Regions from separate parts of the Microbacterium sp. BG28 genome, predicted to be linked through region 1. Evidence: riboswitches for the same ligand, from Rfam matches in the RefSeq annotation. Region 1 holds a riboswitch; the other holds the start of a gene.
The links. A riboswitch is a leader RNA that binds a small molecule or an ion and turns the genes downstream of it on or off. The one in region 1 is predicted to bind thiamine pyrophosphate.
Positions count from the first base shown of each region.

Region 2: linked by a shared signal. The riboswitch ahead of thiM (hydroxyethylthiazole kinase) and the one ahead of SK224_RS12350 (ECF transporter S component) in region 1 are both predicted to bind thiamine pyrophosphate.

Region 1 is NZ_JAXCHA010000003.1:241,138-245,169, forward strand. Features, by position in the region: gene SK224_RS12335 (SLC13 family permease) at 1-154, shown strand, start outside; gene SK224_RS12340 (PPOX class F420-dependent oxidoreductase) at 189-566, shown strand; gene SK224_RS12345 (D-alanyl-D-alanine carboxypeptidase) at 585-2,165, opposite strand; TPP riboswitch at 2,203-2,313, shown strand; gene SK224_RS12350 (ECF transporter S component) at 2,306-2,944, shown strand; gene SK224_RS12355 (ABC transporter ATP-binding protein) at 2,941-4,032, shown strand, end outside.
Region 2 is NZ_JAXCHA010000002.1:1,017,049-1,021,080, forward strand. Features, by position in the region: gene SK224_RS10845 (bifunctional hydroxymethylpyrimidine kinase/phosphomethylpyrimidine kinase) at 1-465, opposite strand, end outside; gene thiE (thiamine phosphate synthase) at 462-1,109, opposite strand; gene thiM (hydroxyethylthiazole kinase) at 1,106-1,915, opposite strand; TPP riboswitch at 1,907-1,998, opposite strand; gene SK224_RS10860 (NADPH-dependent F420 reductase) at 2,191-2,769, shown strand; gene SK224_RS10865 (putative zinc-binding metallopeptidase) at 2,853-3,836, shown strand; gene SK224_RS10870 (TIM-barrel domain-containing protein) at 3,945-4,032, opposite strand, start outside.

The DNA.
Region 1 (4,032 bases):
GTCCTTCCTGACACCCGTCGCGACCCCCGCCAACCTCATGGTGCTGGGCCCCGGCGGATACCGTTTCGGTGACTATTGGCGTCTCGGGCTCCCGCTCGCTCTTCTGTTCCTCGCCGCGGCCGTGTTGTACGTGCCGCTCATCTGGCGTTTCTGAGCCGATGCCTACCCGGCTCTGGCAGGCTGAGGCGGTGATCACAGACGCCGCGCGCGAGTTCCTGTCCGAGTACCATCTCGCCACGCTGTCGACGCTGGACCGTCACGGCCGCATCCACTCCGTGCCGGTCGGCATCACGTACGAGGACGGGATCGTGCGCGTGATCGGCTCACGCGGCACACAGAAGTTCCTCAACGTCGAGCGCACCGGCCGTGCGAGCGTCAACACCGTCGACGGCCGCCGCTGGCTGAGCTTCGAGGGGCCCGCGCGCGTCGTCGAGGACGCGGATGCGGTCGCCCACGCCGTCGAGCTCTACACCCGTCGCTACCGCGAACCGCGTCCGAACCCGGATCGCGTGGCGCTCGAGATCACCGTGGAGCGTGTGCTCGGGTCCCCCGACTTCCGCGCCTGAGAGCGGGCTCCGCGCGGCTCAGACGAGGCCGAAAAGCTCGAGCGGATGCGTCAGCCGCCACCACGGGCTGGGGCCGTCCAGCTCGCCGTCGAGCACCACGTCGACGGTCGTCGCGTTCTTCGGGCCGGTCGCGACGAGGGAGCCGACGACCTCGCCCTGTTCGCGGGCGTCGCCGAGATCGAACGAGGTCGCGAGTGTCGCCGCGGAGCCGTTCCACAGCACCACATCGGCGTCGGCCGCGGTCACGATCGGAACGGTCGCGCCCCACCGTGTCTCGACCCGACCGACCATCGTGCCGGCCGCGACCGAGGGCGTGAGCTGCAGTTCCTGCTCGACCTGGGCGAAGAGGGCGCGGGTAGCCGCATCCCGCGTCTCGACGTCGGGCTGGCCGAGCGTCGCGGCGTAGATGCGCACGGTGGTGTCGCCGATCGTGACGTCCTTCGCGGCGAGCAGATTGTAGGAGTCGAGCGTGCCGGTCTTGAGGCCGACGACGCCGGGGTCTGCGAGCAGATTGTTCGTGTTCTCGACGAGGCCCGCTCCGGGAAGTTCCACGGAGGGGGTGCGCACGATCTCGGCGATGACGGGATCGGCGAGCGCGCGCTTGGCGACCTCCAGCAGAGCTGCGGGGGTGGCCGCGTTCTCGGCCTCGATGCCGGCCGGGCCGGCGATCGTGATGCCCGTCAGCCCGTGCGCTGCGAGCCAGTCGTTGGCCGCTCGCGCGTAGACCGCGTTGTTGGGCCAGATGGTGTCGGCGAGGCGGTCGGCGTAGTTGTTCGCGGACCCCATGAGCATGCCCTGCAGCATCTGGTACTCCGTCAGCGTGCCGCCCACCGGAACGTCGAGCGCCGACTCACCGTTGCGGCGGTACGACCAGTACTCGCGCTCGTCGGCCGCGCTGAACGCGAACTCCCGGCCCTGTTCCCCCGCGGCCAGGGGCATCTGGTCGAGCACGACCATCGCGGTCACGACCTTGGTGATGCTCGCGATCGAACGGGCATCGGCGCTGGAGGTGAGGGGGGAGCCAACGCCGTCGACGACGACAGCGGCGCTGCCCTCGCCCGGCCACGCTCCGACGGCCGCCGCCGCGGGTGTGGGCTCGACGACCGATGCCTGCACGGTTGGGGTGATCGCGTGCAGCGGCCAGAGCAGAGTGGTGCCGCAGTACGCCGCGATCACGGCGACGATCAGCGCGATCGGAACAAGGACGCCGGGACGCCACGGCGTGCGGCGGGGGGCACGCGCGAGCAGGTCCGCAGCGACAGGGGTGAACGAGGCGGCCCCCGCAGCCTCCAGCTGCGGAACCGCCCGGGACGCGCTGGTGACGGTGGCCTCATCGACCCAGCTCAGCGCCGTCGTCGCCGGTGGTACGACGACCGGCACGGATGCGGCGGCATCCTGTGCGGGCGCGGCGGCATCGGTCGTGTCGTCGAAGCTCGCGGCGGCGATCATCGCGGGCGTGGATGCCGCGTCGACGGGCGCGGACGGCACCTCGATCTCGAGATCGTCGGGCGGCAGAGGAGCCTCGTCGACGAATGGCTCGGCGTCTCCGCCGCGGCGCAGCGAACGCCGAGTGGGCGGGGTCGGGCCAGTCACGGTCACCCGCCTACGGTAGCGCGAGCCGCGGGTCTATACTCGGCACGTCAACCACGGGAGTCCGGTGAGCCGGGCTGAGAGGAAGCGGATCCACGCTTCGACCGTCGAACCTGATCCGGATCATGCCGGCGCAGGAAGGAGCATCAATGCACACGTCCACGTCCACATCCGCTCGTTCTTCTCTCACCTCGCGCTGGCGCTGGCGGGTCGTCGACATCGTCGTCGCCAGCGTGATCGGCGTCGCCGCCGGCGTCATCTTCTGGGTCTGGGGTCAGGCCTGGACGCCGCTGAGCACGGCGCTCGCGTTCCTGCCGGGGCTCGAGGGTCTGCTGGCCGGCGGTTGGCTGTTCGCAGGTGTCCTCACGGGGCTCATCATCCGCAAGCCGGGCGCAGCGCTGTACGGCGAGATCGTCGCCGCCGTCGTCTCGATGGCACTCGGCACGCAGTGGGGCTTCACGACCTTCATCTGGGGCGTGGTGCAGGGGGTGGGCGCCGAACTCGGCTTCGCGCTGTTCGCCTACGCGAACTACCGGGTCTGGGTCGCTCTCGTCTCGGGCGCGCTCACGGGACTGGCCGTGGCGCTTCTCGACACGAACTTCTCCTCCATCGCCGCGTATGACGCGGGGCCCCGCGCGATCTACTTCGTCTCGGCGATCGCCTCCGGCATCGTCATCGCCGGGCTCGTCTCGTGGCTGATCGCGCGTGCGCTCGCCGCAACCGGAGCACTCGACCGGTTCGCCTCCGGACGCCAGGCGCGCATCGTCGAAGCCGCCGACGCGGCGTGACTCTCGGCGCGCGGGTCGTCGCCCGCGGGTGGGGGTGGCGGCACGCGGGTCGCAGGCGCTGGGCCGTCGCCGACATCGATCTCACGATCGAGCCCGGTGAACGCGTTCTCTTGCTGGGGGCGAGCGGTGCGGGCAAGTCGACGCTGCTGCGCGCCTTCGCCGGCGTGCTGGGCGGCGACGAGGACGGCGAGGCGACGGGGGAGCTGACCGTCGACGGTGCGCACCCCGCATCCGTCCGCGGCGCCGCGGGCATGGTGCTGCAGGATCCGGACGCGCAGGTGATCCTCGCCCGCGTCGGCGACGATGTGGCGTTCGGGTGCGAGAACCTCGGGGTGCCCGCCGACGCCATCTGGCCGCGGGTCGGCGAAGCGCTGGATGCGGTGGGGCTGTCGGTGTCGCTCGACCACCCGACCTCCGCGCTGTCGGGTGGACAGAAGCAGCGGCTCGCGCTCGCCGGTGCACTGGCCATGCGCCCGAAGCTCCTGCTGCTCGACGAGCCGACGGCCAACCTCGATCCCGACGGCGCCCGGCAGGTACGGGATGCGGTCGCCGCCGTCGCCGCCCGCACCGGGGCGACGCTCGTCGTCGTCGAGCACCGCGTCGACCTGTGGGCCGAGCTCGTCGACCGCGTCGTCGTGCTCGCGCCCGACGGCGGCGTGCTGGCGGACGGTACCCCCGCCGACGTCTTCGCCGCTGCGGCGGACGCCCTGACGCAGGCGGGCGTTTGGGTGCCGGGAGTCCCCGTTCGGATCACGCCGCGCCCGCGCGCAGGAGAGGCATCCCCGCTCGTCGTCGGCGCCGCTCTCGCGGTCGGGCGCCGACGGGTCGGGCGCCGCGAGGCGCTCGCCGCCGCGTCCGGAATCGACGTGCGGCTGAACGCCGGCCGGGCGCTCGCGATCACGGGAGCCAACGGCGCCGGCAAGTCCACGCTCGCGCTCACCCTCGCCGGGCTGCTGACGCCGGTCGGCGGCGAGGTGCGGGCGGCGGATGCGTTGGCCGCCGGCGTCGGATCCGACCCCTCGCGCTGGCGCGCAGCCCAGCTGCTCACGCGCATCGGCACCGTCTTCCAGGAGCCGGAGCACCAGCTG
Region 2 (4,032 bases), on a different contig from region 1:
GGCCGCAGGCGCGCTCGAGAGGATCGCGAGCTCGGGGATGTTCGGGGTCACGAGGTCGACGAGCGGCAGCAGGCGCCGGAGGGCCTCCTCCGCATCCGGATCCAGCAGGCGGTCGCCGCTGGTCGCGACCATCACCGGGTCCAGCACGACGACCGGCGGGCGGACGCGGCCGAGCCATGCGCCCACCGTCTCGATCACCTCTGCGGTGGCGAGCATGCCGATCTTCACCGCATCGATCCGCACATCGTCGGAGACGGCATCGAGCTGCTCGGCGAGAAACGCGACCGGCGGCACGTGCACCGAACGCACACCGTGCGTGTTCTGCGCGACGAGCGCGGTGACGACCGCCATGCCGTACCCGCCGTTCGCGGCGATGCTCTTCAGGTCCGCCTGGATGCCGGCACCTCCCGTCGGGTCGGTTCCCGCGATGCTCAGCACCCGCGGAACGGCGCGCACGGCACTCATGCCGCATCCCATGCCGCGCGCAGCATACGAGCGGCATCCGCGGGGTCGCCCGCTCCGCAGATCGCAGAGACGACGGCAGCGCCCGCGGCGCCGGCTCGACGCAGCGGACCCAGGTCGGCCGCCGAGACTCCGCCGATCGCCACCGCCGGCAGCGCGCTCGCCGCGACGAGCCGCGCGAACCGCTCATGGCCCAACGGTGGCGGCGCATCGCGCTTCGTGGCGGTCGCGTGAAGCGCACCGATGCCGACGTAGTCCACGGCGTCGCCGCCGGATGCGGCGGCGAGCTGCTCGGGAGTGGCGGCGCTGAGACCAAGGATCGCGTCATCGCCGATCAGTGCGCGCACCGCGCCCGGCGGAAGATCGGTCTGTCCCACGTGCACTCCCGACACGCGCACCCCCGCCTGACGGGCGGCGAGGAAGACATCCACGCGGTCGTTGACGAGCAGCGCGACCCCCTCGGGCAGGACATCCGACACCCGCGTCACCGTGTCGAGGAAATGGCGCGCGGAAGCGTCCTTCTCGCGCAGCTGCACCGCCGTGACACCGTTCGCCGTCGCCTGGCGCACCACGTCGACGATGTCGTGGCCCGCCGCCGCGGCGATGCCCGCATCCGTCACGAGGTACAGCGAGAGATCCGCGTTCACGCGATCACCGCCCGGCTCCGCACCATGTCGGCGTCGAGGCCGGCGAGCGCGTCGAGGAACGCGACGGCGAAGCCACCCGGTCCCGCGGAGCGCTCCGCGGCGACCTCGGCGGCGACGTTGTAGACCGTGACCGCGGCGATCACCGCCGCGAGACGGTCCTCGTCGACGCCGGCGAACGCGGCCATGACGGCGCCGAGGGCGCATCCGCCACCGGTGACGCGTGTCAGCAACGCGTCGCCGTTACCGAGCCGCACCTCGCGGGCGCCGTCCGTGACCACGTCCACCGCGCCGGAGACGGCGACGATCGCACCGGTGGCCTGTGCGATGCGCCGGGCGGCGGCGACCGCATCCTCAACGCCGTCCGTCGCGTCGACTCCGCGGCCGCCGGCGCCCGAGCCATCCAGCGCGATGATCTCGGAAGCGTTGCCGCGCACGACCGCGGGACCCGCGGCGGCGAGCTCGGCGGCGAGCGCGGTACGCACCGGAAGCACACCGATCGCCACCGGGTCGAGCACCCAGGGAGTGCCCGCGTCGCGCGCGGCCGCCACGGCCTCGCGCATCGCCTCACGCTGCTCGGAGCCGGGCGTGCCGAGATTGACCAGGACCCCCGAAGCGATGCGCGCGAACGCTCCGGCTTCATCCGGGATGTCGACCATCGCGGGCGCGGCTCCGAGGGCGAGAAGGACGTTGGCGGTGAAGCCCGTGACCACCGCGTTGGTCAGACACTGCACGAGCGGGCCGCGTTCGCGCACCGCCCCCCAGGCCTGGATGGTGGATTCGATCAGGTTCTCTGGCGCGCGCGTCATGTGCGACATCCCTCCGCTCGTACTGACGAGATCAGGTTCGACGGGTGTGATCTCAGCCCCGTGGGGCACCCCGTGTCGTGTGTGTGGGTTCAGGTTAGCGGACGACTCGGGCACGTCAATCCCGTCGGCATGGGATGACGGGATTGCATCCGGCACCTCACGTGCAGGTCTGCGCCGCGGAGCCGATCGAGTGCGTATGAATGCCGCGGAGACGCTTGCGCCGGCGGCCGGATGGGACGATCGTCGGTGCCGTAGGTGCGAGGAGAGGACATCTCATGACGGAGTTCAGCATCATCGGCACGGGCAACATGGCCAACGCGATCGGCGGCGTGCTCGCGGACGGCGGAAGCAGCGTGACGTACATCGCCAAGGATCAGATCGGCGCCGCCCCGCTCTCCGGCGACGTGGTCGTGCTGGCCGTGCCCTACCCCGCTGTGGCGGGCATCCTCGACGCGTACGGCGCACAGTTCGACGGCAAGATCGTGGTCGACATCAGCAACCCGCTCGACTTCGACACCTTCGACTCGCTCACCGTTCCCGCCGGCAGCTCGGCCGCCGCCGAGATCCAGGCGAAGCTGCCGAACGCGCGCGTGCTGAAGGCGTTCAACACCACGTTCGCCGGCACGCTCACCTCCAAGAAGATCGGCGACCAGGCGACGACCGTCCTCATCGCGGGCGACGACGCCGCAGCGAAGCAGACCCTGTCCTCTGCCGTCGAGGCCGGCGGCGTGGGCGCCATCGACGCCGGCTCGCTGTCTCGCGCGCACGAGCTCGAGGCCTTGGGCTTCCTGCAGCTCACCCTCGCCGCCGGAGAGAAGCTCAGCTGGACCGGGGGCTTCGCGCTCGTGCGCTGAGGCCCGGAGTCCCCCTCACGAGGACCGCGGTTCGGGACCGCAAGCCCGCGCCACCGGGCTGTTCGCTCTGCCACGCTTTCCGGGTGAAAGCCTTCCGATGCCGCGTGTGCGGAAACGCCCTGTACTTCGAGAACTCCGTCTGCACGTCGTGCGGCACCCCGCTCGGCTTCTCCCGCACGGAGGGCGAGATCGTCCCGGTCGACGACACGGGCCGGTACGTGGATGCTTCCGGGACCGTGTGGCAGGTGTGCCGCAACCTCGACCTGTCCGGTTGCACGTGGCTGGCCGCAGTCGAGGGCGGTCAGTGCTCCGCGTGCGAGCTGACGCGGGTGCGACCCAACGACGCCGACCTCGTCGGTCTCTCCCAGTACCCGGTGGCCGAGCGCGCGAAGAGGTGGCTGCTCTTCGAGCTCGACCGACTGGGGTTCGCGGTCATCGGGAAGGCCGAGGACCCCGAGAAGGGGCTGTGCTTCGATCTGCTCTCGAGCGTGCAGGAGAACGTCGTCATCGGCCACGACGCGGGCGTCATCACGATCGACCTGGCCGAGAGCGACGACGCGTACCGGGTCAAGGTGCAGAAACAGTTGGGAGAGCCCTACCGCACCATGCTCGGACACTTCCGACACGAGGTCGGGCACTACATCGAGTGGCTGCTCGTGGAGAACACCGACCGCTCCGCCGAGGCCCGCGCGCTGTTCGGCGACGAGCGCGCCGACTACCAGGCCGAGATCGACCGTCACTACTCCGAGGGGCCGCCGGCCGACTGGCAGGCGCGCTACATCTCGACGTACGCGACCATGCACCCCTACGAGGACTTCGCCGAGACGTGGGCCCACTTCCTGCACATCACGGACACGCTCGAGACCGCCGACCAGTACGGCCTAGTCACGTTCCCAGGACTCGACGCGTTCAACACGTTCCGCGACGTCGTGACCGAGGTCTGGATGCCGCTGGCCACCGCGCTCAACATGATCAACCGCTCGATGGGCAAGAGCGACTTCTACCCGTTCGCCCTGCCAGAACCGGTGCTCGAGAAGCTCGACTTCGTCGCGTCGCTCCGGCCGTGACGGCGAGAGCCGGCGTCGATCAGCCGGCGCCGAGCCCTCGCCGGTACTCCCTGGGGTGAACCCCGGAGTCTGTGTCCGCCGAGCCCACCGGCGTCCGTCTCCCGCGAGTCAGCCCCGGCCCGTGAGAACCTCGGACAGCGCGGGCCACGCGGCGGCGCGGACGAACAGCGGGACGGAGGTACGCGACGATACGTCC